Regions from separate parts of the Sporosarcina sp. SAFN-015 genome, predicted to be linked through region 3. Evidence: a T-box and tRNA genes for the amino acid it is inferred to sense, from the RefSeq annotation. Region 3 holds a T-box; the other regions hold tRNA genes.
The links. The T-box of region 3 lies ahead of argS (arginine--tRNA ligase). A T-box ahead of a tRNA ligase gene usually reads a tRNA of that ligase, here a tRNA-Arg.
Positions count from the first base shown of each region.

Region 1: it encodes a tRNA-Arg, which carries the amino acid that the T-box ahead of argS (arginine--tRNA ligase) is inferred to sense. The anticodon was not compared.
Region 2: it encodes a tRNA-Arg, which carries the amino acid that the T-box ahead of argS (arginine--tRNA ligase) is inferred to sense. The anticodon was not compared.
Region 4: it encodes a tRNA-Arg, which carries the amino acid that the T-box ahead of argS (arginine--tRNA ligase) is inferred to sense. The anticodon was not compared.

Region 1 is NZ_JBPFDR010000005.1:179,547-187,210, reverse strand. Features, by position in the region: gene rapZ (RNase adapter RapZ) at 1-694, shown strand, start outside; gene ACR65H_RS11050 (gluconeogenesis factor YvcK family protein) at 699-1,682, shown strand; gene whiA (DNA-binding protein WhiA) at 1,710-2,657, shown strand; gene ACR65H_RS11040 (HPr family phosphocarrier protein) at 2,689-2,946, shown strand; tRNA gene ACR65H_RS11035 (tRNA-Arg) at 3,048-3,119, opposite strand; gene clpP (ATP-dependent Clp endopeptidase proteolytic subunit ClpP) at 3,304-3,912, shown strand; gene ACR65H_RS11025 (coiled-coil domain-containing protein) at 3,920-4,546, opposite strand; gene ACR65H_RS11020 (LemA family protein) at 4,696-5,274, shown strand; gene ACR65H_RS11015 (TPM domain-containing protein) at 5,295-6,092, shown strand; gene ACR65H_RS11010 (glutaredoxin family protein) at 6,198-6,425, shown strand; gene ACR65H_RS11005 (sugar-binding transcriptional regulator) at 6,561-7,595, shown strand; gene gap (type I glyceraldehyde-3-phosphate dehydrogenase) at 7,646-7,664, shown strand, end outside.
Region 2 is NZ_JBPFDR010000006.1:35,511-43,174, reverse strand. Features, by position in the region: gene fdhF (formate dehydrogenase subunit alpha) at 1-2,410, shown strand, start outside; gene ACR65H_RS11685 (helical membrane plugin domain-containing protein) at 2,416-2,895, shown strand; gene ACR65H_RS11680 (YIP1 family protein) at 2,988-3,629, shown strand; gene ACR65H_RS11675 (hypothetical protein) at 3,681-3,860, opposite strand; gene ACR65H_RS11670 (MBL fold metallo-hydrolase) at 3,963-4,811, opposite strand; tRNA gene ACR65H_RS11665 (tRNA-Arg) at 4,962-5,034, shown strand; gene ACR65H_RS11660 (hypothetical protein) at 5,111-5,347, opposite strand; gene ACR65H_RS11655 (amino acid ABC transporter substrate-binding protein) at 5,580-6,362, shown strand; gene ACR65H_RS11650 (amino acid ABC transporter permease) at 6,426-7,085, shown strand; gene ACR65H_RS11645 (amino acid ABC transporter ATP-binding protein) at 7,129-7,664, shown strand, end outside.
Region 3 is NZ_JBPFDR010000001.1:453,264-460,927, reverse strand. Features, by position in the region: gene ACR65H_RS02075 (alanine/glycine:cation symporter family protein) at 143-1,528, shown strand; gene ACR65H_RS02070 (methyl-accepting chemotaxis protein) at 1,686-3,788, shown strand; gene argS (arginine--tRNA ligase) at 3,840-5,504, opposite strand; T-box leader at 5,552-5,768, opposite strand; gene ACR65H_RS02060 (DUF3221 domain-containing protein) at 5,863-7,014, shown strand; gene ACR65H_RS02055 (erythromycin esterase family protein) at 7,390-7,664, shown strand, end outside.
Region 4 is NZ_JBPFDR010000010.1:265-7,928, forward strand. Features, by position in the region: gene rph (ribonuclease PH) at 1-745, shown strand, start outside; gene ACR65H_RS15725 (XTP/dITP diphosphatase) at 742-1,356, shown strand; gene ACR65H_RS15730 (metallophosphoesterase) at 1,353-1,853, shown strand; tRNA gene ACR65H_RS15735 (tRNA-Arg) at 1,925-1,998, shown strand; gene ACR65H_RS15740 (ring-cleaving dioxygenase) at 2,338-3,282, shown strand; gene ACR65H_RS15745 (sensor domain-containing protein) at 3,551-5,197, shown strand; gene ACR65H_RS15750 (DUF3196 family protein) at 5,338-6,315, shown strand; gene tig (trigger factor) at 6,426-7,664, shown strand, end outside.

The sequences.
Region 1 (7,664 bases), on a different contig from region 3:
TGTCATGGATACGAGGGGCGGCGACCTGTTCGACGCCTTGATCGGGGCGTTGGATAACTTGCTGCAAATGGACGGCGTATCGACGAAGTTGCTTTTCTTGGATGCGGATGATGAGACGCTCGTCAGACGGTACAAGGAAACGAGAAGGTCACACCCACTTGCGGTAGGCGGGCTGCCATTGACAGGCATCCGAAAAGAAAGAAACCTCTTAACTGAATTGAGAGGCCGGGCCCGTTCCATTTATAATACATCCGAATTGAAGCCGAGGGAATTAAGAGAAAAGATCATGTCGACATTTTCCTCCGCCGGGGATACTTCGTTCACCCTCAATTTCATCTCTTTCGGTTTCAAGCATGGCATGCCAATAGACGCAGATGTCGTCTTTGATGTCCGTTTTTTACCAAACCCCTATTACATCGAAGATTTGAAACCACTAACCGGGTTAGAGAAAGAAGTTTATGAGTATGTGTTAAAATGGAATGATACACAAGTTTTGATTGAAAAGTTGACAGACCTGTTCAAATTCATCATTCCTCAATATAAAAACGAAGGCAAATCGCAAGTCGTCATCGCGTTTGGTTGCACAGGCGGACAACATCGTTCGGTGTCGTTAGCAGAATACTTCGGAAATCGTTTCAAAGAGGAATATAAGACGTTAATTACCCATCGGGATGTAGAGAAGAGAAAGGGTTGACACTATGCTGCAATCCGGAAAATTGAAGAAAATAGTCGTCTTTGGAGGCGGGACCGGATTGTCCACGTTACTGCGGGGATTGAAAGCCTATCCAGTCGATCTGACCGCGATTGTAACGGTCGCGGATGACGGAGGAAGCTCGGGACGACTGCTGGATCAATACAATATCCCGCCACCAGGGGATATCCGTCAAGTGATGGCAGCGCTTTCAGATGTAGAGCCGTTAATTGAGAAAATGTTCCAATACCGTTTTTCCAACTCGGACGATTTGAAAGGGCACTCACTCGGCAACCTCATGCTAGCTGCATTGACTGATATAACAGGCGATTTTGCCCGTGCTGTCGAAAAGATGGGCAGAGTGTTGAATATTAAAGGGAAAGTATTGCCTGCCGCAAACCAAAAGATCACCTTGCATGCTGAGCTCGATGATGGCACAATTGTAACCGGTGAATCTAAAATTCCGGTGTATGGGCGCAAAATTCGAAAAGTCTATGTATCTCCGCAAGAAGTGGAGCCTTTGCCTGAAACGGTAGAGGTTATCAATGAAGCGGACTTGATCATTTTTGGGCCTGGCAGCTTATATACGAGCATTTTGCCGACGATACTTGTAAGGGATATTCGTGATGCTGTTCTAGCGTGCCGTGCAAAAAAAGTATATATTAATAACTTGACGACGCAGGAAGGCGAAACGTATCAGTACACTGCATCTGAGCATGTGAAAGCGTTATATGATCATGCCGGCAGTCAATTCATTGACACGGTTCTGTTGAACAAAACGGATTTTCGAACTTTATTAAACGGGGAAGAGCCGTCCGATGTTCAGCTCCCTGTAGAAAATGATATTGATGCTTTGCAAATGCTAGTCCCTACTATCGTATTAGGGGACTTTTCGACGGTTTCAGACGGAAGAATTATCCATGATGCTGAAAAAGTCGCATCGTGGATTATGGGTTATATGGAAGGTACGATCGTAAGCGAGGAGACCTGATCATCGCCGAGAGAGAGGGGGAAAATCATGTCTTTTGCATCTGAAGTGAAGAAGGAACTGACACAAATCGAATCCAAGGAATGCTGTGTGAAAGCGGAAATTGCCGCCTTTATTAGGATGAACGGTGCTCTATCGTTTTCCAATAAACAATTGAGCTTGGACGTGCAAACAGAAAACGCGGCAATCGCAAGGAGACTTTATTCAAACATCAAGCGGCTATATCCTTATAAAGTCGAATTGCTCGTTCGTAAAAAAATGCGCCTGAAGAAGAACAACGTCTACATATGCCGAATTCGGGAAGGTGCCAAGCAATTATTAGAGGACCTTTATATACTGACAGGAACCTTTCAATTTAAAAATGAAATTGTAGAGCAATTGGTTAAAAAGAAATGTTGCCAGAAGTCCTATTTGCGTGGTGCATTCCTCGCAGGAGGTTCTGTCAACAATCCCGAAACGTCTTCCTATCATTTGGAGATTTTCTCTTTTTACAAAGAGCATAGCGAAGCGTTAGTGGATCTGATGAATAAATACCAACTGAATGCGAAATCGATTGAACGGAAAAAAGGTTATATCGCCTATTTGAAAGAGGCGGAGAAGATTTCAGACTTTCTTGGTATCATTGGAGCACACGTATCGTTGATGAAATTTGAGGACGTCCGGATTCTAAGGGATATGCGGAATAGCGTCAATCGCCTTGTCAATTGTGAAACCGCTAACTTGAATAAAACAATCGGAGCGGCACAACGGCAAGTTGAAAATATAAAATTCATCCAGAGCACGATTGGATTGGATCAATTACCTGACCGTTTGCAGGAAATCGCTCAATTGCGCATCGATAACCAGGACGTCACTTTGAAAGAGCTCGGTGAAATGGTGAGCGGCGGTACGGTTAGTAAATCGGGCGTGAATCATCGCCTTCGTAAAATTGAAGAAATCGCGGAAAGCCTCCGCAGTGGAGGAATTGTTAGCCGATAAAATAGACGAGTCAGAGAGGAGTCAATGGAATATGGCAGAAAGAACGGTTGAAGTAAAGATGAAGACCGGATTACAAGCACGACAAGCTGCACTTTTCGTACAGGAAGCAAATCGATTCACGGCGGACGTATTCTTGAAAAGAGATGAACGTCAAGTGAACGCGAAAAGTATTATGGGTGTAATGAGCTTGGCAATCGCAAGAGGTGCTGAAGTGACATTGATCGCTGAAGGCGTCGACGAGGAGCAAGCAATCGAAAAGCTATCTGCGCTTGTGGAGAACGAAAATTAATATAAAAAACAGCCGTTTCACTATGAAAATAGGAAACGGCTGAAAAATAAAAAAGCCGTAAACATGTTTTCATGTTTACAGGCTTCTTTAAAAACTTTATACGCCCTCGGCAGGAGTCGAACCCACATTTCAAGAACCGGAATCTTGCGTGCTATCCATTGCACCACGAGGGCAATTTCTTGCTACTATCAGTAACAGACAAGATTAATTATACAAAGAAAGTGGTATGATTGCAATACCTAAATTAAAAGCGTTATATTTGACCTTTATTGACCATAATATGTATGATAGATGTACAGTTGAAACAACTGGTTTCAGCAGAACGATAATCCTGACCCATCATAAGGAGGAAATAACATGAATTTAATACCTACAGTTATTGAGCAAACGAATCGGGGAGAGCGCGCTTATGATATTTACTCCCGTTTATTGAAAGACCGGATCATTATGCTAGGCAGCGCAATCGACGACAATGTAGCAAACTCGATTGTTGCGCAATTGCTTTTCCTAGAAGCGGAAGATCCAGAAAAGGACGTATCGATCTACATCAATAGCCCGGGTGGCAGCATCACTGCAGGTATGGCGATTTACGATACGATGCAATTCATCAAACCGGACATCCAAACAATCTGTATCGGTATGGCTGCATCGATGGGATCTTTCCTATTGACAGCAGGTACAAAAGGGAAACGTTATGCGCTTCCTAATGCAGAAGTAATGATCCACCAACCACTTGGAGGAGCGCAAGGGCAAGCGACTGAAATCGAAATCGCAGCTAAACGCATTCTCTTCCTACGTGAAAAATTGAACACGATCCTTTCCGAGCGCACAGGCCAGCCTGTCGAAGTAATCGCGAAAGATACAGATCGCGATAATTTCATGACAGCAGAACGCGCGAAGGAATATGGTTTGATCGACCACATCATCACTCGCAGCGACATGAAAGAATTGGAATCGAAAAAATAATACTGAACTACTGCCGACTCTGATTATGGAGTCGGTTTTTTTTTGTGTGCATTTGTCGGGGGCTCAACAAAAGTGCTTCCGCGTCCAAAACGAGTGTCTCCGCGTCCAAAGCGAGTGTCTCCGCGTCCAAAGCGAGTGTCTCCGCGTCCAAAGCGCGTGCCTCCGCGTCCAAAGCGAGTGTCTCCGCTTCCAAAACGAGTGCCTCCGCGTCCAAAGCGCGTGCCTCCGCGTCCAAAGCGAGTGTCTCCGCTTCCAAAACGAGTGTCTCCGCGTCCAAAACGAGTGTCTCCGCGTCCAAAGCGAGTGCCTCCGCGTCCAAAACGAGTGTCTCCGCGTCCAAAGCGCGTGTCTCCGCGTCCAAAGCGAGTGTCTCCGCGTCCAAAACGAGTGCCTCCCCGTCCAAAGCGCGTGCCTCCGCGTCCAAAACGAGTGTCTCCGCGTCCAAAACGAGTGTCTCCGCGTCCAAAGCGCGTGCCTCCGCGTCCAAAGTGAGTGTCTCCGCGTCCAAAGCGAGTGTCTCCTCGTCCAAAACGAGTGCATCCGCGTCCAAAGCAAGTGTCTCCGCGTCCAAAGCGAGTGCCTCCGCGTCCAAAGCGAGTGTCTCCACGTCCAAAGCGCGTAGCTCCGCGTCCAAAGCGAGTGCCTCTGCGTCCTAACTAGATTTATTTCCGCTAGGTTTGAAACCTTTTCGGACTACATACGATAAATAATGTATACTTGCTCAATTGTTTGGAAAGCGGTACTGGTTGGGTATTGCAAATATATCGAATGGAGTGTGAAAAGATGAAAAAGATATTAGGGCCAATAGCAATAATTGTTGTCATTCTTGTAATTCTTGGCGTCATACTCGTGCCGAGCTATAACAAATTTGTCAATTTAGAAGAGAATGTCGATCAGTCGTATGCACAAGTTGAAAACCAGCTGCAGCGCCGACTTGATTTGATTCCAAACTTGGTGAGCACGGTTAAAGGATACGCGAGTCACGAGAAAGAAGTGATTGCTGAAATATCCGATGCACGCGCAAAGCTTGCAGGAGCGAGTGGGCCTGAGGAGCAGGCGGCTGCTGATACGGAGCTTTCGAACGCACTTGGCCGATTGCTCGTTGTCGTGGAAAATTACCCTGACCTTAAAGCGAATCAGAACTTTACACAATTGATGGATGAGCTTGCCGGAACGGAAAACCGAATTGGCGTTGCAAGGATGGATTATAACAACGTCGTAGCGGATTATAACCGGCAAACAAAGCGTTTTCCAGGTAAACTCGTAGCTTCCATTTTTGGATTCGACGAGAAGGAATATTTCAAAGCGGATACAGCTGCGAATGAAGCGCCTAAAGTCGATTTCGGAGATGACAGCAAGTGATCCGTAGGGCATTCCAATGCATGATTATTATATGTCTTAGCATCATGATCATGCCGGCAATGGCGTTGGCAGCTGACGTCCCGCCATGGAATACACAGGATTACTTTATACAGGACCATGCGAATATTTTGTCGGCGGAACAGAAAGCCGAGCTGAATCGATTAGGTGAACAGTTGAATAACGCGACTGGTGCAGAGCTTGCGGTATTGACGTTGCCGAGTATAGGTGATGAACCGGTAGAAACATTTGCTGTAAAAGCGCTCAGGGAATATCAGCTTGGCAAAAAGGATAAGAACAACGGTGCATTACTTGTCGTGACAACTATTCCAAATTCGGCTGGTGACAGGCATTTCGAAATGTCGACCGGGTATGGCTTGGAAGGCGCTTTGCCGGATGGGAAAGTAACTAGGATTATGGATGAAGTGGCGGTTCCGTATTTGCAAAATGAACAGCCAGATCTAGCTATAATGGAAGCATACAAATCGTATTATAACGAAATTGCTGCTGATTATGGATGGAATGGGGAAGTCGCGGAAGTGAACACACTCGCTGGCCAAGGCGGTTCAGGAATTGGCATCCCATCACCAATCATTATCTTAATCATCATATATCTGCTATTCCGCTATATGGGTGGCGGCCGCGGAGGTGGCGGCGGTCCAGGCGGCCGAAGAAGAGGAAGAAGTGGTCCGATTTTCTTCCCTGGCTCCTTTGGAGGCGGAGGAGGCTTCGGTGGTGGAGGCTTCGGCGGAGGTGGCGGAGGCGGCTTCTCCGGTGGCGGCGGATCTGGCGGCGGAGGCGGAGGAGGGCGAAGTTGGTAAACTCCCGAGTCTCGACAACATAAATAAACGGCATTCTGCAAAACTTTTTGCGGAATGCCTTTTTTCATTTATACTAAAAGAAAACGCTAATCGAGGTGTCCAGTTATGCATGTCCAGTTCTACACAAAAAAAGGCTGTCATTTATGCGACGAGGCGGAATCGATGATGAAACTCGTTCAGGAGGATTTTCCGTTAACATGGTCGACGATTGACATTGAAACGGATGACGAAAGCCATGAAAAATATATGCTGATGATTCCAGTCGTAGAGAAGGATGGCGAAGTCCTACTATACGGTTCCATCAGTTATGTTGACTTGGTTGACTTATTCTAAAATGTGTCAAAAAGTTTGAACTTATTGACAGTAAGGTATATACTAATAATAAGAAATATATTTTTTTGCACTAGGTGGGACAAATAAAATATAGGTGGGCTGAAATTGTCCTATCGTTGAAAGAGGGGCTTTCCTATGATCCCGAAAATTATAGAGGCACAACGAAAGCTTGTGCCAGAAATGATGGAGTTATTACATCAGCGGTACAAAGTTTTGAAATTCATTGAAGTGGCAGGTCCGATTGGAAGAAGACCGCTTGGCCAGATGGCGGATATTTCGGAACGGGAATGTCGAAACCTGATGGAGATGTTGCGGTCGGAAGGACTGATCCGAGTAGCAAAAGAGGGAGCCACGATTACGCAAGAAGGGGCAGCCGTCCTCGACACGCTTGGGTCAACAATAGAAGAATGGACCGGACATGGATTGATTGAAAAAAAATTGGGCGATTTATTAGGTATTGAAGGTGTACAAATTGTTCCTGGAGACTGTGATGAAAATCCAGCTGTGAAGAGTTTGATTGGCAAAGAAGCTGCTGAGGAATTCATGAGTCGGATAAGCGACAGTCAAATTATTGCTGTCACGGGAGGCAGCTCGGTAGCCGCAATTCCGCATCATATTCATACGATCGAAAATGCCGACCGTTTACATTTCATTGCCGCAAGGGGAGGGGTCGGCGACGATATTGGATTACAAGCGAATGTCATCGCAGCCTCTTTCGCTGAAGCGAGCGGAGGGACGTACAGCACGTTTTACTACCCCGAATCGCTAAGCGCTGAAGCGCATGAAGTTTTCAAGCGGGAGCCTACCGCTATCGAGATGATGGAACTGTATGAGAAGACGGATTGCGTCCTGCATGGAATTGGGAATGCGCATCGTATGGCTAATTTGCGGAACACGCCTGAGAACGAAATCATTCAATTGCAAGAGCAAGGCGCGAAAGGTGAAGCGTTCGGCTATTACTTCGATGGCAGCGGAAATGTCGTCCATCGTATTCGAACGGTCGGAATTCAGACGGAGCAGTTGAAGAAAATTCCGCTCATCATTGCTGTAGCAGGTGGGAAAAGCAAAGCTGAAGCGATCATGTCCTATATGGCAAGCGCTCCCCGTCAAACGATTCTTGTCACGGATGAAGGAGCAGCGCGTGCCATGCTGATGAAAATGGAAGGTTAACACGAGTGAATAACGCAAATACTTGAATAGAATCTTAGGAGGTAATGGAAATGACGATTAAAATGGCAA
Region 2 (7,664 bases), on a different contig from region 3:
CCTTTGGGATGGCGGCGCCAAAATCAATGATTCTTCCTGTGTAGGCTGCGGACACTGTGTCACCGTCTGTCCGTGTAATGCATTGATGGAGAAATCGATGCTTGGTGAAGCTGGCTTCATGACAGGAATGAAGGAAGAGATTTTGACACCGATGATCGATTTGGTGAAAAATGTCGAGCCAGGCTACAGCGGCATTATGGCAATATCAGATGCTGAAGCTGCCATGCGCGACACAAGAACGAAAAAGACAAAGACTGTTTGTACATTCTGCGGTGTCGGATGTTCATTCGAAGTGTGGACGAAAGATCGCAAAATCCTTAAAATACAGCCTGTTTCAGATGCGCCGGTCAATGCGATTTCAACTTGTGTGAAAGGGAAGTTCGGCTGGGATTTCATCAATAGCGAAGAAAGACTAACAACTCCACTCATCCGGAAAGGCGAGTCCTTTGTGGAGGCAACGTGGAAGGAAGCGTTGGACTTAGTGGCAGAAAAATTGGGAACTATCCATCGGGAGCATGGTGAAGACAGTGTCGGTTTCATTTCTTCTTCAAAAATAACAAATGAAGAAAACTATTTAATGCAAAAGCTCGCTAGGCAAATGTTCAAGACGAATAACGTCGACAACTGTTCTCGCTATTGCCAGTCTCCGGCGACTGATGGCTTATTCCGTACAGTCGGCATGGGAGGAGATGCCGGGACGATCAAAGATATCGCAAAAGCTGGGCTTGTCATTATCATCGGCGCAAACCCTGCTGAAGGTCACCCGGTCCTAGCAACACGTGTGAAACGCGCCCATAAGCTACACGGACAAAAACTGATCGTCGCCGATTTGCGTAAACATGAAATGGCCGATCGATCAGACATTTTCATTAGCCCTAAGCAAGGGACCGACCAAGTATGGCTAATGGCAGTTACGAAATATATGATTGACCAAGGTTGGCACGATTCAAATTTCATCAAAGAAAATGTTCATCATTTTGAAGAGTTTAAGGATGTATTGAAGAAATACACTCTCGATTTCGCTGAGCATGTAACCGGTGTTCCGAAAGATCATCTCATTCGTACTGCTGAAATGATTCGTGACGCAGATGGAACGTGTATCTTATGGGGAATGGGCGTAACGCAAAATACAGGAGGTTCCGATACGTCAGCTGCCATTTCAAACTTACTCCTGGCAACCGGAAACTACCGGAGACCAGGCGCAGGTGCATACCCGCTTCGTGGCCATAATAATGTACAGGGTGCTTGTGATATGGGGACGCTTCCGGGCTGGCTACCAGGATATCAGCACGTGACGGATAATCGTGCACGTGAAAAATTCGAACAGGCATATGGTGTTGAAATTGGCAATAAACCGGGACTTGATAATATTCAAATGCTTCATGCCGTCGATGAAGGAATCATGAAAGCAATGTATATCGTCGGAGAGGATATGGCGCTTGTCGATTCCAATGCGAACCACGTACATGACGTCTTATCCAAACTCGATTTCCTAGTCGTTCAAGACATATTTTTCTCAAGGACTGCAAGGTACGCAGATGTCATCTTGCCTGCAGTGCCTTCCTTAGAAAAGGATGGTACTTTCACGAATACGGAAAGAAGAGTTCAGCGTTTGTATAAAGCATTGCCGGAATTAGGGGATGCAAAGGCGGATTGGAAAATCATCCAAGAAATAGCAACTCGTTTAGGAGCGGATTGGAATTTTGAACATCCTAGCGAAATCTTCGCTGAAATGGCTAGTCTTTCACCATTATTCAGCCAAGCTGATTATAGCAATATGGAAAACTGGGATAGCTTTTTCTGGGGCAGTCTGGAAGGGGAAAGCACGCCGTTGCTATACGTTGATGGTTTCAATTTCCCTGATGGAAAAGCAAGATTCGCTTTATCCGATTGGGTAGAGCCTGTCGTCTATGATGACGAATTCGATTTGCACATTAACAATGGCAGGATGCTTGAACATTTCCATGAAGGGAACTTGACGAATAAATCTGCAGGGATTCAATCGAAGGTGCCTGAAATTTTCGTGGAAGTATCGCCAGAGCTTGCAAAAGAGAGAGGCGTTCTCAGCGGTTCATTAGTAAGGCTCGTTTCACCGCACGGAGCTGTCAGACTGCCGGCTTTAGTGACCGACAGAGTGAAAGGGAATGAGTTATTCCTTCCGATGAACTCTGTAGAAAAAGAATCAGCTATTAACTTTTTGACGGGTACAGCAGTAGATCAAAGAACGAACACACCTGCATTCAAACAAGCAAAAGTCCGTATGGAAGTTTTAAGGAAAGAAGGCGAAAATCCTTTACCGGCAAGCAACCATCGGAACAAGAAACGACATCCTCAAAACGGGGTAGAAGTTGAACGGAAGTGGGCTAGACCAGGTTACGAGCATCTGACAGATCAAGTGGAGAAAGGGTGAGCTCTATGGCAGCGCCAATTACTTCAATTAAACTAAAAGAACTTACGCCAGCAGAAGTGCAGCAACAGAAAATGGATGAACTGCAATCCCTCATTACAGAACAGCAGCAATCATTGCAAAAAATCTTAGAAATTACAGCTGAATTGGACAATGCGGGAGTACTGGATTCTGTAAATGCAATGGTAAAGGCGAAAGATGAGATTGCAAGTATCGCTGTAACACAAGCGTCCCGGGAACCGATGACGAATCTCATCAATAATATAATGAACGCGGCGGGTCTATTGACATCGATAAATCCGGAAGTTACGGAAAGTTTGAAGGACAGCATATCAAAAGGAATCGAAGAGGCTGAATTGTATAAAGGAAATGGAGATAAAGTGTCGATTTTTCAAGTGATGACCGCACTTAACGACCCTCATATCAATCGCGCAGTGAAGTATGGTTTAGATTTTCTGAAAGGTATGGGAAAAGGGCTTGATAAGTAAATGCCGATTCTCAATTATTCTTGAAACGAATCCGTTTTTCATGCGTATGTATGAAGAGTGGAAGAAAAAGAATAATAGGGAGTGAGCTTTCTTTGCAAAATAATGAATATGAAGTCCATGAAGGAATACAAGTCAACCCATGGACTGCCATATGGCTTCATCCGAGAAAAACCGTCCAATATGTGAAGGATTATAAAACAGGCAGTTTCGTACTTGGCATTTCGGCAATTACTGGAATCATACACTTCCTTGACCAAGCTGTGAACAATGATTTAGGGGAGACCTGGAATCTCGCCTCTATTCTATTAATTTCATTGATTGTCGGACCAATTATAGGAGTAATTGCACTATATGTAGTATCGGGAATATACCATGCTTTATCACTTCTGTTTGGCGGCTCGGGAACATTTGAGGAATCGCGAAAGGCGTACACGGTTTCTAATATCATTATTGTGATTATCGGAGTTATTTGGATACCGGATCTGCTTATTTTGGGTCAAGGCAATTTTATTAGTGACTATGATTTCTCGGTTGGACAATTTATTTGGATGATCGTCTCTTTACTTGTCAACTTTGTTGGAGGAATTTGGTCGTTGGTAGTCCTCGTTGCCGCATTTGCTGAAGTTCATCAGTATGCTATTTGGAAAGCTGTATTGGTTGTACTATTGCCGATTATCATTCTTGTAGTCTTTTTAGTCATTATTATTGCATTAACGACACCAGCTTTGTTTTAATTATGAAAAAAAGTTCGTCTCAAAGCCGTTTATAGCTTTAAGACGAACTTTTTAATGTGGGTTTATTGATTCATCGTCATTCTTTTGCTCTTGCTCCGTCTTTCTGTATGAGTTGACCATCGCTTCCTTATAATCGCCTAGAGTGGAAAATTCATGAAACCTCTTCGCAAACTTTCGATTCCGCAATTCAATTTCATTTCGTTTCGTAATGTTTCGCTCAACCCTGTCCATCGATCATACCTCCTCCGGATCATTATTATTTAGCTTACCCGGAAAACATGACAATATGACAGCGATGTAGGAATGACAGGGATAAGTCTACCGAAGTTGAATTTATTTTGAATCATCTACGAATTTGCCGTAATCGGGAACAGCAATCGATTGGAAATTAGAAACAAGCTTATTTAAGTTTTCATCTAGCCATTGCCCTTCAACCGGAACTCCATGGCCTGTAATAGCAATTTTCGGTCTCAAAGCCGCTAATATGCCGACTGACTGTTCAGCCGTATCCCAATCTGGCGTCAAATAGCGGGGAGGCCCACCTATTTCTTTTTCCTGAGTAAACACTTTATACAACTCATCCTGGATGACTGTTACGAATGCATCACCAACAATCATGGCGTGATCGTCATTACGGAACATAGAAATATGGCCAACGGAATGTCCTGGTGTGTGAATCCATTTCCAACCGGGCATGAATGGCACCGTATGATCGTCTGGTAGTGCATGCGCTTTTGATCCGATATTTGTACTTTCATGAGGAAACATGAACGATAATTTGGCAACCATCCCTCCCTCGACAGTCGTGTCAGGTTCAGGGTAATTTTTTTGTCCGGTAATATAAGGAAGCTCTAACGCATGTGCATATACGGGTACGTCCCAAACCTCCAATAAATCAACCAGTCCACCGATATGATCGAAGTGTGCATGTGTCAAAATAATCGCTTTTGGCGGATTGTCTTTACCAAATCTCCTTTCGGCTTCTTCTCTAATCTTTTCACCTGACGTAGGCATACCTGCGTCAATTAAAACCCAATCATTTCCTTCGCCGGCAAAACCGAAAAATATGACATTGACGATTTGAACCGTATAGCAGTATAAGTCGGGAGCTACTTCAAATCCTTTTCCACTAGTCACAGATGTCATAGGTTGAAATCTATCCGTTGAAGAACTTCGTTCCATGCATACTCCTCCTACCTACTATTAGTTTGTTTTCACATTTACTTTACTATGCGTGTTATTTTCGGTGTCATACGGCCGATCCTAAAAAAGGGCAGCAAAACTGTTGCTCTTACCAAATCATCTCTTTATAATAGAAAGGTACTCTAATTTGTCTCAGTAGCTCAGGGGATAGAGCAACAGCCTCCTAAGCTGTGGGTCGCAGGTTCGATTCCTGCCTGGGACGTTCCATTACATAGCGAAGGCTGTCCGAATGTCAGGTGAATCTGATTCATTCGGGCAGCCTCTTTTTTAAATTTGAATCATTTTTTTTCGGGATTGATACTATTAGGTTCATCCCCAAGACGATTCATCCCCTGGGATAGCGCTTCATTCGGGGTTTCCTGAAATGAGTAGCCTTTTTCAAAAATGGTTTCAGGATCCATTCCATTTGGCTCTTTGTCCGAGTTAGCATCGTCCTTCATTCCTAAAGATTGCTGTTGGGACGCTTCGGTTTTCTTGCTATTTTCCACGAAATCATTTTTAAATTCTTTCTCCATGTGAACATCCTCCTTTATGTTTCTTACGTATGCTTTACGTAATCCTATATTCTTCAATTTCCTTTTTCGACAGAATCAAAACGTTGACCAATCATATACTAAGTGGAATTGTTAGTGAACGAAGATTTCGAAAATTTATAAAGGGGTTTTCTTTATAGAGAAACCGTGGTATATTATCAATACGTTAACAGACTAAAGTGTTAAAGTGAGACTATGAAAAGGGGAGATAACAATGAAAAAATATATGACATTAATGATCATTTCAATAGTTGCATTGCTTGTCGTGACTGGTTGCGGTAAGTCAAAAACAGAAGGCTCAGAAGGGAAGAACGTTCTCGTCATCGGTGTGGACGATAAATTTGCTCCAATGGGTTTCCGTGATGAGAACAACGAACTCACTGGATTCGACATTGAATATGCGAAAGCTGCAGCTGAACATATGGGGATGGAAGCAAAATTTCAACCGATCGATTGGAAAACAAAAGAAACTGAATTGAGCAGTGGACGAATCGATTTGATTTGGAATGGGTATACGATAACGGATGAACGAAAAGGCAAAGTGCTTTTTACAAAGCCGTACTTGAAAAATGCACAAGTAGTAGCAACATTAGCTGATTCCGACATCGCTAAACTCAATGATTTATCCGGTAAAAAAATTGGGTTGCAAGCACTTTCCTCGGCTGCGGACGCATTAAGCGACAACCCGATTCAATCTGACATCAAATCGATTTCGGAATATGCGGACAATGTTCTTGCCCTATCAGACTTAAAATCAGGCCGTGTCGACGCAGTAGTCATTGACGAAGTTGTCATCGATTATTATATGTCCAAAGAAGAAGGCGTTTTTAAAGTGTTGGACGAGTCTTTAGCGCCTGAGGAATATGGAGTCGGTGTAAAAAAGGGCAATGAGGAATTGCTCAAAAAATTACAAGGCGCTTTAGATAAAATGAATGAAGACGGCAGTGCGGCAGAAATCTCCACGAAATGGTTCGGGGAAGATAAAGTACTTAAATAATGAAACGAGCATGCCGGGTTTTCGATGAGAAAACCTGTTTTGCTTTTTAGAAGGAGTTATCATATGTCTATCGATTATTTCTTATCCATCTTGAAACCGATGCTGGAGGGAGCCCAAGCAACGATAATTTTATTTATCGTTGCCATCATAGTATCCATTCCGCTTGGCTTCATGTTAACCCTTATTGCGAGGAGCTCTATTAAGCCGTTAGCTTATTTGGCGAATACTTATATTTACTTAATGCGTGGGACACCGCTCTTATTGCAACTGTTATTCATAGTTTTCGGCTTGCCGCTTATTCCCGTCATCGGAGAATATTTAGTACTTGATCGGTTTGTCGCAGCATGTTTAGGTTTCATCTTAAATTATGCGGCCTACTTCGCAGAGATTTTTCGTGGCGGTCTGCTCGCTATTGATAAAGGCCAATATGAGGCCGCACAAGTGCTTGGATTGAATCGATGGCAGACGATGAGAAAAGTTGTTCTTCCACAGATGTTCCGTATTGCATTGCCTTCTGTTGCAAATGAGTCGGTTACGCTAGTGAAGGATACGGCCCTACTTTACGCAGTGGCGGTGCCTGAATTGCTGCATTTCGCGCAAACAGCCGTCAACCGTGACTTTACAATAACTCCTTTCTTGTTGGCAGGCGTCATATATCTTCTTATTACATTATGTTTGACAATGTTCTTCAAATGGTTGGAAAGACGGTTGAGGTTCGATTAACTTTTATACAGTTATGCAGGATTGATAAAGAGGAGTGTAATTCATGGCAATTCTTGAAGTGACAAATATAAGAAAATCATTTGGTCCCCTTGAAGTACTAAAACAGATTAGTTTTGAAGTGAATAAAAATGATGTAATCGCAGTCATCGGACCATCTGGATCGGGGAAAAGTACGATGCTCAGGAGTCTAGTCCATTTAGAAGAATTGGACGGGGGAAGTGTGTCGGTCAACGGAAACTATATTGTAAAGGATGGAATTTATTCGAAACCTCAACAAGTGAAACAGATTACATCCAATATGGGAATGGTTTTTCAGCATTTCAATTTGTTCCCGCATCTTACTGTAGTTGAAAATCTTGAACTTGCGCCAAAGCTTCTTAAGCAAGGAAGTGCAATGCAAAACCGTGAATTAAGTATGGAATTATTAGCGAAAGTTGGCCTTTCCGACAAAGCAGATGTTTTGCCTTCCAAGCTTTCCGGCGGTCAAAAACAGAGGGTGGCTATAGCCCGTGCATTAATGAGAAAACCTGAAATTCTCTTGTTTGATGAACCTACATCTGCCTTGGATCCGGAATTGAC
Region 3 (7,664 bases):
ATGAAGCACTTTCACGAAAGCTTCTATACCGTCTGAGCCCATGTTGGCTCAGCGGTTTTTCATTTTTCAAAACGTGAGTTTTTTTAGCATGACAGGGTAAAGATAGTAAGAGAGTTACTATGATAAAGAGGGAGTGAACAGTGTGGGAGTATTAGAGTGGCTCGTCGGACCGGCGAATGATTTTATTTGGACATACATACTGATCGGGCTTTTATTGCTCATTGGTCTTTACTTTACGATTCGGACGAAATTTGTACAGTTCCGTTTGTTTGGAGAGATGTTCAGACTTATTTTTGAGAAAAAAGAAGGCGACCATGGCGTTTCAGCATTCCAGGCGTTTACAATCAGTGCGGCTTCGCGAGTCGGTACGGGGAACGTAACTGGCGTTGCGCTGGCAATTGGAATTGGCGGACCGGGCGCTGTCTTCTGGATGTGGGTCATCGCCGTTATCGGCATGGCGACAGCGTTCATCGAAAGTGCACTTGCGCAAGTATATAAGGTGCGCGATGGCAATACATTCCGCGGAGGGCCAGCATATTACATGGAGAAGGCGTTAGGCCTTCGGAAGTTAGGAATCGTGTTCGCAATTTTACTGACATTGTGCTTTGGTTTTATATTCAACTCTGTCCAATCAAACACGATCAGCCAATCGTTCCATGATGTTTTCAATCTTCCGTATTGGGTTGTCGGACTAGTTCTTGTCGTACTTACAGGGATAATCATTTTCGGCGGCGTACAGCGGATTGTCAAAGTAACGCAATCCATCGTTCCGATCATGGCGGTATTCTATTTGCTTATAGCGCTTTACGTTGTTGCCATTAACATTACGGAAGTTCCTGCAATGATTGCCCTTATTTTTGAGCATGCTTTTGGTATTAAAGAAATGGCTGGCGGCGGTATTGGTGCTGCCATGATGCAAGGGATTAGACGTGGTTTATTCTCAAACGAGGCGGGTATGGGGAGTGTGCCGAACGCTGCAGCGACGGCGACTTCTTCGCATCCGGCGAAACAAGGGCTTGTTCAAAGTCTTGGTGTATTTTTCGATACGATCATCATTTGTTCTGCGACGGCTTTCATCATTATCCTTGCTGGGCTATATGATAAAGGGGAAGAGAGCGGCATTTTGCTGACACAAAGTTCGATGGCTGTTCACGTCGGTTCTTGGGCGCCTTATTTTGTCGCAATTGCAATCTTGTTCTTCGCGTTCAGCTCGATTGTTGGAAATTACTACTACGGTGAAACGAATATCGAATTCATTAACGCGCATAAGTCTTGGATGATGCTTTACCGCATTTTGGTTCTCGTCATGGTCATGTTCGGTGCAATGGCAAAAGTGGATATCGTCTGGAGCATGGCGGACTTATTCATGGGCTTAATGGCGATCATAAACCTCCTCGTCATCCTAGCTCTTGGAAAAGTTGCTTTCCGCGTTTTGGATGATTATACGAAGCAACGGAAACAAGGGAAGAATCCTGTGTTTAAAGCGGATTCTAGTTTGAAAGGTGCCGACTGTTGGAGGGAAGATTAATATTATCATTATAGATAAAGGATGGTCTCGCTGGAATTGGCGAACCATTCTTTTTTTATTATGTTTTTTGAAATATGGGACTTTACGACTGTTCTTTATTTGTGTGTTTTGGTCTGCTATAATTCTATTAATCTAGTACTAATGGAGGTATTTGAGGTTGAAGAAACAGAAAAGTATTGCTTGGAAGTTATCCGGTTTAATTATCGGATTGTTTTTGCTTTTATTTATTGCCTATACATTGATAACAAGTACAATTTTATATGGGAAAACCGTTGCAGAAGCTGAAAAGTATACGGTAGAAAGTACAAAGTACAATGCCCAATTGATCAGTTCCAGGTTTGGCAAAACGGACGAAATGCTACATACGACAAAGCGTATGTTTGAGACGTTGCATGCACAAGGGAATCTTACAACTGAGGAAATTGTCAGTGTTATGGAAAGGAATTTGAAAGATAATGCCGACGCAATCGGTTTGGCTGCTGTGTTCGAAAGTGGTTCAATTCCGCTAGACGATCAGGTGGATAATAAACTGGTTGATTCGACTAAAAGGTTTATTCCTTACCTATTCAAAGAAGACAACAATATCGATTTGAGAGGTCTTGTTGGATACGATAATGCTGGAGTTGAAAATTGGTATTCGATACCTAAAAATGAAGGACGAGCTGTCCTGGCAGAACCTCACGTCTTTGATTCGGGTAGCGAATTGGTGTTAATGACGACTATGTCTGTGCCGATTGTAACCGAATCTGGTGAGTTGATAGGTGTATTGGGAGCAGACTTAACCATTGACTTCCTGAATGATTTGGTGACATCGATTCAACCGGACGGTGGGTATGCCTCTATCATAACTGAAGCTGGCAACTTGACGGCGAACAGCTTGAAAGAAGAAATGATTGGAACGAATATGAAAGACTCAATTGATTGGGACAACATGAAGGAGCAACTGGATCGTGGAGAGATTGGAACATTGTATGTGGATTCTAAGAGTCTGAATGAGAAGTCGTTTAATACATTCGCGCCAATTATGCTGGATAACATAGATGATGTCTGGTCTGTGCAAACTGTGTTGCCGCAATCGAACATCCTATCGACTTTCAACTCTATATTAATCGTCACGGTCATTGCAGCCATTGTCATGGTAATTATAATGGCAGGAGTGACTGCGTGGTTCATCTATAAACAATTAAAGCCGCTTTCGTACTTGCAAAGGTCCATCGAAACGGCTGCAACTGGCGACATTACACAATATGTAGACGATAAATACATCCATAATGACGAAATCGGTGCTGTTGCGAGCGCTTATAATAATATGCTGCGACAGACAAACGAAGCAATTGGCGCGGTCCTTTCTTCGTCAAATGAGTTAAGTGATTCCACTGCGCATGTTCACCACGCTTTTGAAGAAATTGTGGCATCCAGCGAGGAAGTTTCATTGGCGACGAATGAAATTGCGACCGGAGCATCAAACCAATCCGAAGATACCGAAGTGACTAGCAATCGTATGGCCGAGTTGGCAGAGCAGATTAATGCGCTATCCAAGCTTGCAGACGGGATGCTTATGCTATCCAAGAAGACTGTTGAATCAACAGATATAGGTATGGTACAGGTCGGAAAATTACGGGAGCATAATGCTTCTGCAAATGAAATGAATACGAAAGTCCAGCAGCAAATAGACGCACTTTCGAATAAAATTACCGCAATCAACAATGTGATTGCTTCTATCCAAGATATCACTGCACAAACTAATCTCCTTGCATTGAACGCCAGCATCGAAGCGGCCCGTGCCGGAGAACATGGCAAAGGATTTGCTGTCGTTGCAGAAGAAGTGCGAAAACTTGCTGAACAATCAAGGAAGGAAACAGAGATTATTCAGCAAACTGTTCACGAGATAATCGAAGAAACACGACAAACCGTGTCTGTCATTGACTCTAATCTTCAAATGATGGAAGGACAAAATGAATCTGTAACAAATACGGAATCGTCCTTTAAACAAAACGCGGAATTGACTGAACAGATGAGCCAAACGATTATGGAATTGACAGCCGAGTTGACTGAAATGCTTACGCATAAAGATCAAGTCATTCTGTCCATCCAAAGTGTGTCTGCCGTTTCAGAGGAGACCGCTGCTTCAGCAGAACAAGTCAGCGCCTCATCGATTGCCCAGCAAGCCGAATTGGAGCGCGTTGCAGAATCGACAACCCGCATGAAGAATATCGCTTCTGAATTGCAGGAAATTGTAGAGAAGTTTAAATTAGCATAAGAAAAAGCAATCGTCCGCCAGTGGTGGAACGATTGCTTTTTTATATCTAATTCACATTTCCTCGGGTGCCTTCATGCCGAGCAATCGCAAGGATTCCTTCAACACGATGATGACGCATTCCGTTAGCGCAGTCCGATACGCCTTGTTTGCAGAGTCGGACAACACTTGCACATTGCCGTAAAACGAGTTGAACGCTTGGGCGAGGTCGACCGCATATTTTGCGATTACGGAAGGGTCCAGATCGTCGTTTGCTCGCTTAACCTCTTGCGGGAATCGGCTAAGCAGCTTGACGATATCCCATTCGTGGTCGTTTACTTCGCTAATCGCGAACGTGTTGGGTGCTCCCGCTTTGCGCAAGATGGAGTTCGCCCGCGCATGCGCATATTGGACGTATGGCCCAGTTTCGCCCTCTGTCTGGAGCATCGTTTCAAGATCAAATTCGATGTCATGCTTCCGATGCTGCTTCAAGTCACTGAAGAGGATTGCGCCTACACCGACTGCTTCAGCCACTTCGGATTTATTGGCCAATGCAGGGTTCTTCTCCTCGATATTTTTTTGTGCAAGTTCGATCGCTTCCTTCAGTACTTCCTCAAGCAAGACAATCTTTCCTTTACGCGTCGACATTTTCTTGCCGCCTTGCAAGATGAGTCCGAATGGAACGTGTGTGATGTCGTTAGCCCAGTCATGCCCCATTTTGCTAAGCACATTTTTGATTTGCGTGAAGTGGAGGCTTTGTTCATTCCCGACGACGTAAATGGATTTGACGAAATCATATTTGTTTTTTCGATCAATGGCAGCAGCCAAATCACGTGTTGCGTATAACGTCGCTCCATCTGATTTTTTAATCAAACACGGAGGCATGCCTTCTTCTAGCTCCACGACCATGGCTCCGTCCGATTCGACCAATAGGCCTTTGTCTTCGAGTTCTTCGACGACAGGTTCCATCTTGTCATTGTAATACGCCTCGCCATTATAAGAATCGAAGGAGACGCCAAGCAGATCATAAATCCGCTGAAATTCATTCAATGACTCGGTTTTGAACCATTCCCACAGAGCGAGAGCGTCGGCGTCGCCGTCTTCCAACGCTTTAAATGCGGCACGTCCTTCGTCGTTCAAGGAAGGGTCCGTCTCCGCTTCTTCGTGGAAACGGATGTACAGTTTCAGCAATGTCTTGATTGGCTCTTTACGAACATCCTCTTCGTTGCCCCATTTCCGGTACGCAGTGAGCAACTTCCCGAATTGCGTGCCCCAATCACCGATGTAATTGATTTTCACCGGTTGATAGCCACTTTTTTCTAGCAATAAAGCGATCGAATTTCCGATGACCGTAGATCGGAGGTGGCCCATGGAAAACGGCTTTGCAATGTTTGGTGACGAAAGGTCGATCGTCACGACACCGCCGTTTCCTTCAGTAGATGAACCGTAAGCAGCGGATTTGTCTAAAACTATATGCAGAAGATCATCGGTAATCGCATGGCGGTTCAGGAAAATGTTCACATACCCATTGACAGCTTCCACTTTTCGAATAGATGGATGTGTTAATGAACTTGCGATTTCCTCCGCGATCGAGACGGGAGATTTCCGTAAAATTTTCGCGAACGGAAAACAAGGCAATGCAAAATCGCCTAGCTTCGAATTTGCTGGCCGCTCCAGCATATGCTCCTCCAACTGGATCGGGCTAACTGTCTGTAAAACTTGTAAAATACCCTTTTTCATTTACACGAACCCCTTTTTAGGAAAAATAAAAAGCCTTCAATCTCAATAAATGAGACGAAAGCTTGTTCCGCGGTACCACTCAAATTGCCCCTAGAATTATGGATAGAGGCCCCTTTCTCCTAACGGCGAGACACCGGCTTCTCCTACTTCATTCAGAAAAGCATCTCCGAAGTGCGCTTCACGAATCCACTCCGCCAGGCTCCCACCAACCCCCGGCTCGCTACAGAAGTGATAATCCATTACTCTCTTCATCATTGATATTGTAGTTGAATGTACCAAATCGGTGGTGACGTGTCAATGGGCGTCACGAAACTTTTGTACGAATCGTCCGTCTAATCCGTTGATGGGAGGTTTTGACATGAATTATAGAATATCAATCTTATTAGGTGCTGCTTTATTGTTAGGTGGATGCGGAACGGATGCATCGCCGAAAAATGTCGCGGTTGAAGATAGTGTTGAATGGAAAACGTTGAAGACGGTGAGTGGGCGAGAAATCATTGCGGAATTAAAGAAAACCGCTCAAGAGACGCCTAAGCGAGACAAATCTGCCACTATAGAAACGCCCCCTGAGTATGAGGTGCCAACAAAAGAATTGGCAGAGGACTTGGCAGTCAAAGGAATTGAGGCACCTGCTGCAATCCAAGCGGTTGAGAAAGTTTATGGTGAAGGTGGGATTCATAGTGAGGGGGTCATCTTCATTGAAAACCAGACGAAGGGCGCTGCGCAATCCGGCGTGTGGATCGGCCTGAAAGAGCCCGATGAACGCGTGCAGCAATTACTAGATTTGCTGCAACCGAAAGTGGATGCGGGCGAAATACTAGCGGAACCGATCTATATTTTCCGCAGCCCTCATACGGAAAAGGAGCTGAATGAATTGCAGGATGAAGTTGCGGAGGCATTGAAAGGAATGGGATCGCAACGAGGATCATTCGGCCTGTACGTCGATGTCATTACCGGCACAATTGAAATTACCCATGATTATCTCAAGCCGAAGCAACAAGAGGAGCTGCGGGAGCTATTCGCCGGCCATACGATCAATTTTACGCAAGAGGGAAGGATGGTCGCGGAGCCGGGGGAATCAACCGTCATTGTTCCTGAACAAACGTACACGAATACCCCGGCGACGGAAGGCGGATTCATATTGGCTGCAGGTGACGGAAGAATTTTTGTGGGAGGCGGAACTGAGAGCGCTGTGTTTTACAAGTTCGCCGAAGCTGACAAGTTGAAAGTGGGCCAGCGTGTGGAAGTGGAAGCTACAGGGATGATTTTAGAATCGTATCCTGGGCAGGGTAGTGCGAAATTTGTGGAAATCATGCCAGACTATAAGCCGGTCGGCGCCGTGCTTTCTGAGTCGCAGGCCGTTGCGAAAGCATTGGATATGGCGGGTGAAAGATTGTCCAATGGCTTTGTCCTCATTGATGAAGTTATCTTTGATGAAAATGAAAAGAAGTGGGTATTCACAGTTCTGCCGGACGACGGAGAAGGCGTGTTGGAAGTTGCGGATCAATAAGAGTAGAGCAACCGTCGTATGTGGGCGGTTGTTTTTATGAACGGAGTTAAATCTCGTCTGAGCTGTGATAAACCCCTTCTAAGCAGTGATAACGTATGTCTATGTGGTGATAAACATTTTTGGCATGGGTAAGTTCATTCTGAGAGTCATCGAATTATAGTGATTCGGTGATAAATTTGTGCGAATCGGTGGTAATGTGCGCCAAGTCGGTGATAAACACTTTAGAGTCGGTGATAACAGCCCGAGAGTCGGTGATAACCTATCACAAGTCGGTGATAACGTTTTCCCCCCCCCCTTCGAAAATCACTTCAAGTCCCCCTCCCCCGGTTTCCATCCGCTGCCCATGGGTATGCTATCAACAGAGGAGGGATTGATTTGTCGAAAAGGCTGGTTTCTGCTATTCAAGAGAACGCTTTCCCGTTAAACGATAAAGCATTTGATTCTATTTTGGACGCAATTGGTGATGCGCGAATTGTCCTGCTAGGTGAGGCGACGCATGGAACTTCAGAGTTTTACAAAGTTCGCGCGGCATTATCGAAACGGCTAATTCAGGAAAAAGGGTTTACAATCATTGCGGTAGAGGGCGATTGGCCATCCGCGCAGGCGGTCAATCGCTATGTGAAAGGTTTCGACAAGGAAGGAAAATCCGC
Region 4 (7,664 bases), on a different contig from region 3:
AAGAACTGCAGATATGGGAAGGCCAGTATCAATTGAGACGGATTATTTAATCCATCCGGAAGGCTCGGTTTTAATTTCTGTAGGGAATACGAAGGTGATTTGCACGGCATCCATTGAGGAAAGAGTTCCACCGTTTTTAAGAGGAAGTGGACAAGGTTGGGTGACCGCGGAGTACTCGATGCTCCCTCGTGCTACCGGCCAGCGGACTCAACGGGAATCCTCACGCGGAAAAGTAGGCGGAAGGACAATGGAAATTCAGCGCTTGATTGGACGTGCTATGCGTGCAGTGATCGATCTGGGAGCGCTAGGAGAACGGACGATATGGATTGACTGTGATGTGATCCAAGCAGATGGCGGGACAAGGACAGCATCCATTACGGGTGCGTTTGTTGCCATGGGCATTGCTGTCTCTAAATTAACGAAAGAAAAGGGGCTAAGCCAATTTCCTATCAAAGACTATTTAGCCGCGATCAGTGTAGGGAAGACGGAAGAAGGCGTCTTGATTTTAGATCTTGATTATCCTGAGGACTCGGCAGCTGCTGTCGATATGAACGTCGTTATGACAGGCGCTGGAGAATTTGTTGAATTACAAGGGACTGGTGAAGAAGCGACATTCACACGGCAGGAAATGAATGATCTAGTCGAGCTCGCAGAAACAGGTATCCAACGATTGATCTGTGTTCAGAAGGAGGCACTTGGAGAAATCGGTACGCTTATTGGCGGAAAGGATGGCGAAGAACAATGAAGAAAATATTGATTGCAACGAACAATAAAGGGAAAGCAAAAGATTTTGAAACACTTTTTGGTCCTTTCGGTTTCGAAGTGCAAACATTGAATGATCTTGATCAAGACATTGATGTAGAAGAGACTGGCGTTACATTTGAGGAAAATGCGATTTTAAAGGCTGAAACGGTTTCGAAGCTGTTAGGTATTATGGTCATTGCTGATGATAGTGGGTTGGAAATCGATAGTCTTCATGGAGCTCCGGGCGTCTATTCTGCGCGTTACGCGGGCGAGCCAAAGAATGATGAGGCTAATATCGATAAAGTGCTGTCCGAGCTTCTGGGAGTGCCAGAGGAAGAGCGTACGGCTCGTTTCCGTTGTGTCCTTGCCGTTGCAGGACCTAGTGTGGAAACTGTAACATTTTCGGGTAGCTGTGAAGGAATGATTCTTGAGGAGAGAAGAGGAACGAACGGTTTCGGCTATGACCCGATATTTTATTCTCCTGAGAAGGGACAGGCGATGGCAGAATTGTCTCCGGAGGAAAAAGGCCAAATTTCACATCGTGGTGCAGCCCTTAGACAGTTGAAGGAGCGTTTGCCGGAGCTGCTAGATTCGTTAGGGGAAAACCAATGAAAATCGTCGTCTTGAGCGATTCGCATGGCGATAAGGAAACGGTGAAGGCCGTTTCCGCGTTGCGTGCGGATGCTATTTTTCATTGTGGAGACAGTGAACTATCATGGGATGATCCGATTTTGCAAAACCTGCATATCGTAAAAGGAAACTGTGACAGAGATCATCGTTTTCCGGATTCAATTGTAGTTGAAGTCGGTGACAAGAAAATTTGGATGGTCCATGGGCATAAGCATGATTGCAAACGGACAATGCTGCCTTTGTATTATGAAGCTCAGGAGCTAGGGGTAGATATTGTTCTTTTTGGCCATTCACATTCGTATGGCGCCGAGTTAAGTGAAGGAATATTATTTGTTAATCCAGGAAGCACATTGCTCCCAAGAGCGGGTAAACAACCAACTTTTGCAGAGATTGAATGGAACAATGGCTTCTGGATTTCCTTCAAAAACATGGATATGGAAACAGTAATTACAGTTGAAATGAAAAATATCGCAAATTAGCGTTGACTTTTCCAGCGAGCCTGCCTATAATAAAACTTGTCGTTAGGCAATCAACAGTTGCCAAACAACATGTCTCAGTAGCTCAGTTGGATAGAGCAACAGCCTTCTAAGCTGTGGGTCGGGGGTTCGAATCCCTCCTGGGACGTATTAAGTTAAATCGAACGCAATTAGAAATAAGAAACGTCCGCAAACTCTGTTTTAACAGTGTTTGCGGACGTTTCTTATTTTTTATAGAAACACTTTAAAGCGATACAAATGTGGAATATGTAGTGAACCCTAATTGGGGTCACTCTTTTAAAAGTGTCTGCCATTTGGATTCAGTTCACAATACAGGCGTTCGTTGTTCAACGATGAATTTAGTTTGAAATCAAGGTATTTTTCTTGTGCTGTTATCATTTGAGATGTAAAGTGAAGAAACGCACACAGGTAATTTATTTCCCAAACAACTTGACTAATCAAACGACAATATAGGAGGAGAAAACTTATGTATACAATTCCAGGACATCATCATATTTCGATGATTACGAAAAACGCTAGCCAAAACAATCACTTTTATAAAGACATTCTTGGTTTACGTCGTGTGAAAATGACCGTCAATCAAGATGAGCCGTCAATGTATCACTTATTTTACGGAGATAAAACAGGGAGCCCAGGCACAGAATTATCATTTTTTGAAATCCCGGTCGTCGGGCGCACCCATCGAGGGACAAATGCCATTACGCGAATTGGGTTGCTTGTCCCTTCGGAGGATAGCTTAACTTATTGGAAATCCCGTTTTGAGAAGTTCGGCGTTTCGCATGATGAAATTACAACATACGCAAACCGTCCTGCTTTGCCTTTTGAGGATTCCGAAGGCTTGCGTATGGTACTTCTCGTATCCAAAGGGGGAAAAGTCGAGCACTGGAAAACTTGGGAAAAGTCGATTGTACCAGTAGAGCATCAAATTCAAGGAATGGGTTCAGTAGAAATAACCGTCCGTAAGCTCGATAAATTAGCTCGAACGCTAACTGAAGTATTTGGTTATACTGAAGTGTCACGTACGGAAGAAGAGATGATATTCCAATCGGTGAAAGGTGAAGTGTTCGGCGAAATCGTTGTGAAATATTTAGATGGTCCAGCCGAAAAGCCGGGACGTGGAAGCATTCATCATTTAGCGATCCGAGTTAAAGACGAAGAAGAACTCGCACACTGGGATGAGCAAGTCCGCGCTCGAGGCTTCCATTCATCCGGCGTCGTGGATCGTTTCTATTTTAAAAGCTTATATTTCCGCGAGTCGAACGGCATTTTATTTGAAATTGCAACAGATGGACCGGGATTTACAATTGACGGAGATATCGAAACGTTAGGTGAGAAATTAGATCTACCGCCGTTTTTAGAATCGCGTCGTAGAGAAATAGAAGAGAAACTACAACCTATTGAGGAAAACTAATTATGGAACAATCTCGTATTGAGGTGTTATAGACCATCTTTAGTTTGTTGAGTGCTGATTAATAAATATCTATAAAATAAAGGTTGATTGAAGACGAAAGATGGGTAGAAATATAAGGAATTACTAAATTACCGTAAAGTAACATGTTAATTTGTCGAAAATAAAGGCAGGGAGGTGGTGTATAACCCGTCCCTGCCTGTTATTTGTAATCAAACATAGCCTATTTACGAGCCATTGTACGTAGTCATTAATAGAAGGAGTAATACAAATGGAAAGTTTTATAAGAGGAATTCCGAATGATATGTATGAATTCATGTTAAATCATAGTCCAGATCCTATATTTCTAATAGGTGAAAAAGGAAAAATGTTTTATGTGAATGCTGCAGCTACGGACTTGTTTGGCTATTCATCTTCTGAATGGAAGAACATCAACTTACGAAATATTATTGACCCGGAATTCTTGGGTGAAGCAGCTCTCTTTTTTTCGAAAACATTGAATGGAGAATATTGCTCTTATACTGTAAATGCTCACGACAAAAAGGGGAAGCAACTTCATTTGCAAGTTAAAAATATACCTTTGTTTACGAATGCGCGGCAACCGAAAAATGTAATGATTTTAGTTAATGATTTTACCGAACTCGTGGAAACGAAAGATGCATTGCAAAAAACAACACAGCAATTAGGTTTCTTTTATGAGTCTTCCGCAGAAGCAATGGATATTATCGACCTTGATGGCAATGTCTTGCAGGTTAACAAAGCCTTTGAGGAAATGTATGGATGGAAAGAGGAAGAAATAGTAGGGAAACCGATGCCGACAATCCCACCCGAACGGATGGGACAAGTAAAAAGAGATCGTGCCCTTGTCTTGAAAGGTTTAAGCATTAAAGGGTTGGAAGTGGATTGTTATAAAAAGGATGGCACATTAATACCCGTCAGTATTACACTTTCTCCCCTTCATGATGACCAAGGAAGAGTTATCGCATTTTCTGGCATTTCACGTGATATTTCGGAAAGAAAAAGATACGAAGAAGCATTAATACGCAGTGAAGAAAAATATCGCTTAATTGCCGAAAACATGACGGATCTAGTTACAATTTTAGATGCAAACGGAGTCATCATCTATGCATCGCCTTCCACTACCCGGGTTTTAGGATTTCCATTGGAATACTATGAGCGGAAAAATGCCTTCAATATTATCCATCCAGAAGATTTACCAGAGGTCAAAAAGTTGTTCTTATCTATATTCCGTTCAAAGGGCTCTGCTGATATGGAGTTTAGGTATGAACATAAAACGAAAGAATGGATATGGCTTGAGGCGAAAGGATCTTATTTTGTAGATGAAGAAAAGGGTGAGGGATTTGTACTGGTAGTCTCCCGCGTCATCGAAGAAAAAAGGATAATGCGTGAGAAGTTAATGCAAATGGCATTCCACGACGAATTGACGGGATTGCCAAATCGGAGACTATTCCAAGAAATCATGCGCCAAACATTGAAAGAAGCTAAACGGAATAAAGAAACATGCGCCTTGTTATATATGGATATTGATGAATTTAAATGGGTGAATGATCATCTTGGCCATTCAATAGGTGACAAGTTGTTGAAACAGTTTTCTAAAAAAGTTAAGCTATCACTTCGTGAAAGTGATGTATTTGCCCGTCAAGGCGGAGATGAATTTCTAATCCTTCTTCCTAATACCGATGAAAATGAAGCGATAACGATTGGAGCACGTATTTTAGATAGTTTGCAGGAACTATGGCAAATCGGAGAACACTCATTTACGACGACTTCAAGTATCGGCATCGCTGCATACCCAAAAGACGGCGTTTCAATCGATGAATTAATTCGAAATGCAGACAGGGCATTGTATAAAGCAAAAGAAAACGGTCGGAACACATATAGAACGTACTCTAATTAAAAATGAGTTGACAAAAAAGTTGTATGAACGACTTTGTTGTCAACTTTTTAATACATACTTATATAAACTGAAGTGAATAATTCATTTCCGGTTGGAAAATGCTATATGTTATAGTGAATGGATGAAAGAAGGTGAATCCAGTGAGACATAGATATGGAAGGCTCATTAAAAAGGATAACATCGTCGTGTTTCCTGGTGCCTTGGAACGGCTGATCGAAAAAGGGTTGGATGCAGTTGAAGATACCGACTACGCGGAAGCTGTTGAAGCGTTCGGACAGGCGTACCATTTTGACCCGGACAATACCCGATTATTAGCGCCATACGCAGTTTCATTGTACGAAACAAAAAACTTCCCATTGGCGAAAGAAGTGGCAACAAAACTACTACATAGCGGAACTACGGATTATCTTGATGCCATGGAGTTATATTTGGCGATCAGCATTCAACTTCAAGATTATGAAGAAGTCGAAATGACAATCGAAACTCTTCTAGATGAAGGAATCGTCCCACCAGACACGTTGAAGAAGTTCAACTATTTACGGGATCTAAATAAAAGACTTTCTTATAGATATATTCGTGAGGTAAGTGAACCCCAGAAACATGACTTGTTCACCTTGGATGAATTCGTGCAAGAAACAACTGAAACACAGCAGAAAATGCTTGCTGTTTTTGAAAATAGCGAGTTAGATCAGACTATCAAAAAACTCCTCGCACAAATTGTCGAAACGGAAAGCTTGCATCCGATCGTCAAAACATATGCACTCGTTCTTCTACGTGATTCAGGATATGAAAAAGAAGTGACCGTCCAGAAATTTGGATATTCAAAAAATGTCATCCCTGCAGATCTCGAACTTCCGAGTCAAGATGAACGTTCCATTAATGTAGTGAATCAGATAGGAGAGCTATTTGAAAAGGACCCATCTCGGATGCAAATGGCGATTGACGCTAGTCTGCGTTATGGAATTATTGCCTATCCTTTTTGTTGGGATGGATTTACGACTTTTGAAGTTGCTGATGCATATACAGAATACATAGAAAGCATGTTCACTGGTGAGCCGGTTACTAACACGGAATTGAATTCATTGATCAAATCTGTCGATGAACAGACAGATAGGTGATATGCATTAAATCTGTTGAAAGATCGAAAGTCTATGATATACTGTAAGGGTTGTAAATAGCGTATAAACGTGAGAAAATATATTGGTCATTATGATTCGGAGGTATTAACATGTCTGTTAAATGGGAAAAAGAAGAAGGAAATAAAGGGACGCTTACAGTTGAAGTTCCTGCTGAAACAGTAGACGCAGCACTTGACGAAGCATTCAAGAAAGTTGTAAAGAAAGTTCAAGCGCCTGGCTTCCGTAAAGGGAAAATGCCACGCAAAATGTTCGAAAGAATGTATGGCGTAGAAGCACTTTATAACGATGCTCTAGATATCATCCTTCCAGAAGCGTATTCCAACGCTCTTGACGAAGCTGACGTAGAGCCGATCGCTCAACCTGAAATCGAAATCGATGAAATGGAAAAAGGCAAAGCTTTAGTCTTCAAAGCGCATGTTACATTGAAGCCAGAAGTGAAACTTGGCGACTATAAAGGTCTTGAAGTGACACGTCAGGAAACTGAAGTGACAGACGAAGAAATCGAACAGCAATTAAAAGATCGCCAAACAGCATTAGCTGAAATGGTTGTAAAGGAAGACGGCGCTGTTGAAAACGGCGATACTGTTAACCTCGACTTCGAAGGATTCGTTGATGGCGAAGCGTTCGAAGGCGGTAAAGCTGAAGGATACGATCTTGAAATCGGTTCTGGTTCATTCATTCCAGGTTTCGAAGAGCAAGTCGTCGGTATGAAACAAGGCGAAGAAAAAGACGTTGAAGTCAATTTCCCTGAAGAGTACCATGCAACAGAATTGGCTGGAAAACCTGCAGTATTTAAAGTGAAAGTACATGAAATCAAATCGAAGGAAGTTCCAGAGCTTGATGATGAGCTTGCAAAGGAAATCGATGAAAGCGTCGAAAGCCTTGAAGAACTTCGCACAAAAATGAAAGAACAGACTGAACAAGATAAAAAAGGCGCATCTGAAACAGCAATGCGTGACGATCTTGTAGAAGCTGCAGCAAGAAATGCTGAAATTGATATCCCAGAAGTAATGATCGATTCCGAAGTGGACCGTATGATGGATGAGTTTGGACAACGTCTACAAATGCAAGGCATGAACCTTGACTTGTACTTCCAGTTCTCAGGTCAAGATGAAGCTGCATTGCGCGCACAAATGAGAGACGATGCTCTAAGCCGTGTCCGCGTTTCCTTGACGCTTGAAGCAATCGGCGCTGCTGAAGGTATTGAAGTGACTGAAGAGGAAATCAATGCTGAGCTTGAAAAAATGTCTGAACAATTTGGTATGGAAGTTGACCAAATTAAACAAACACTAGGCGGAACAAGAGTACTTGAAAACGACTTGCGTTTC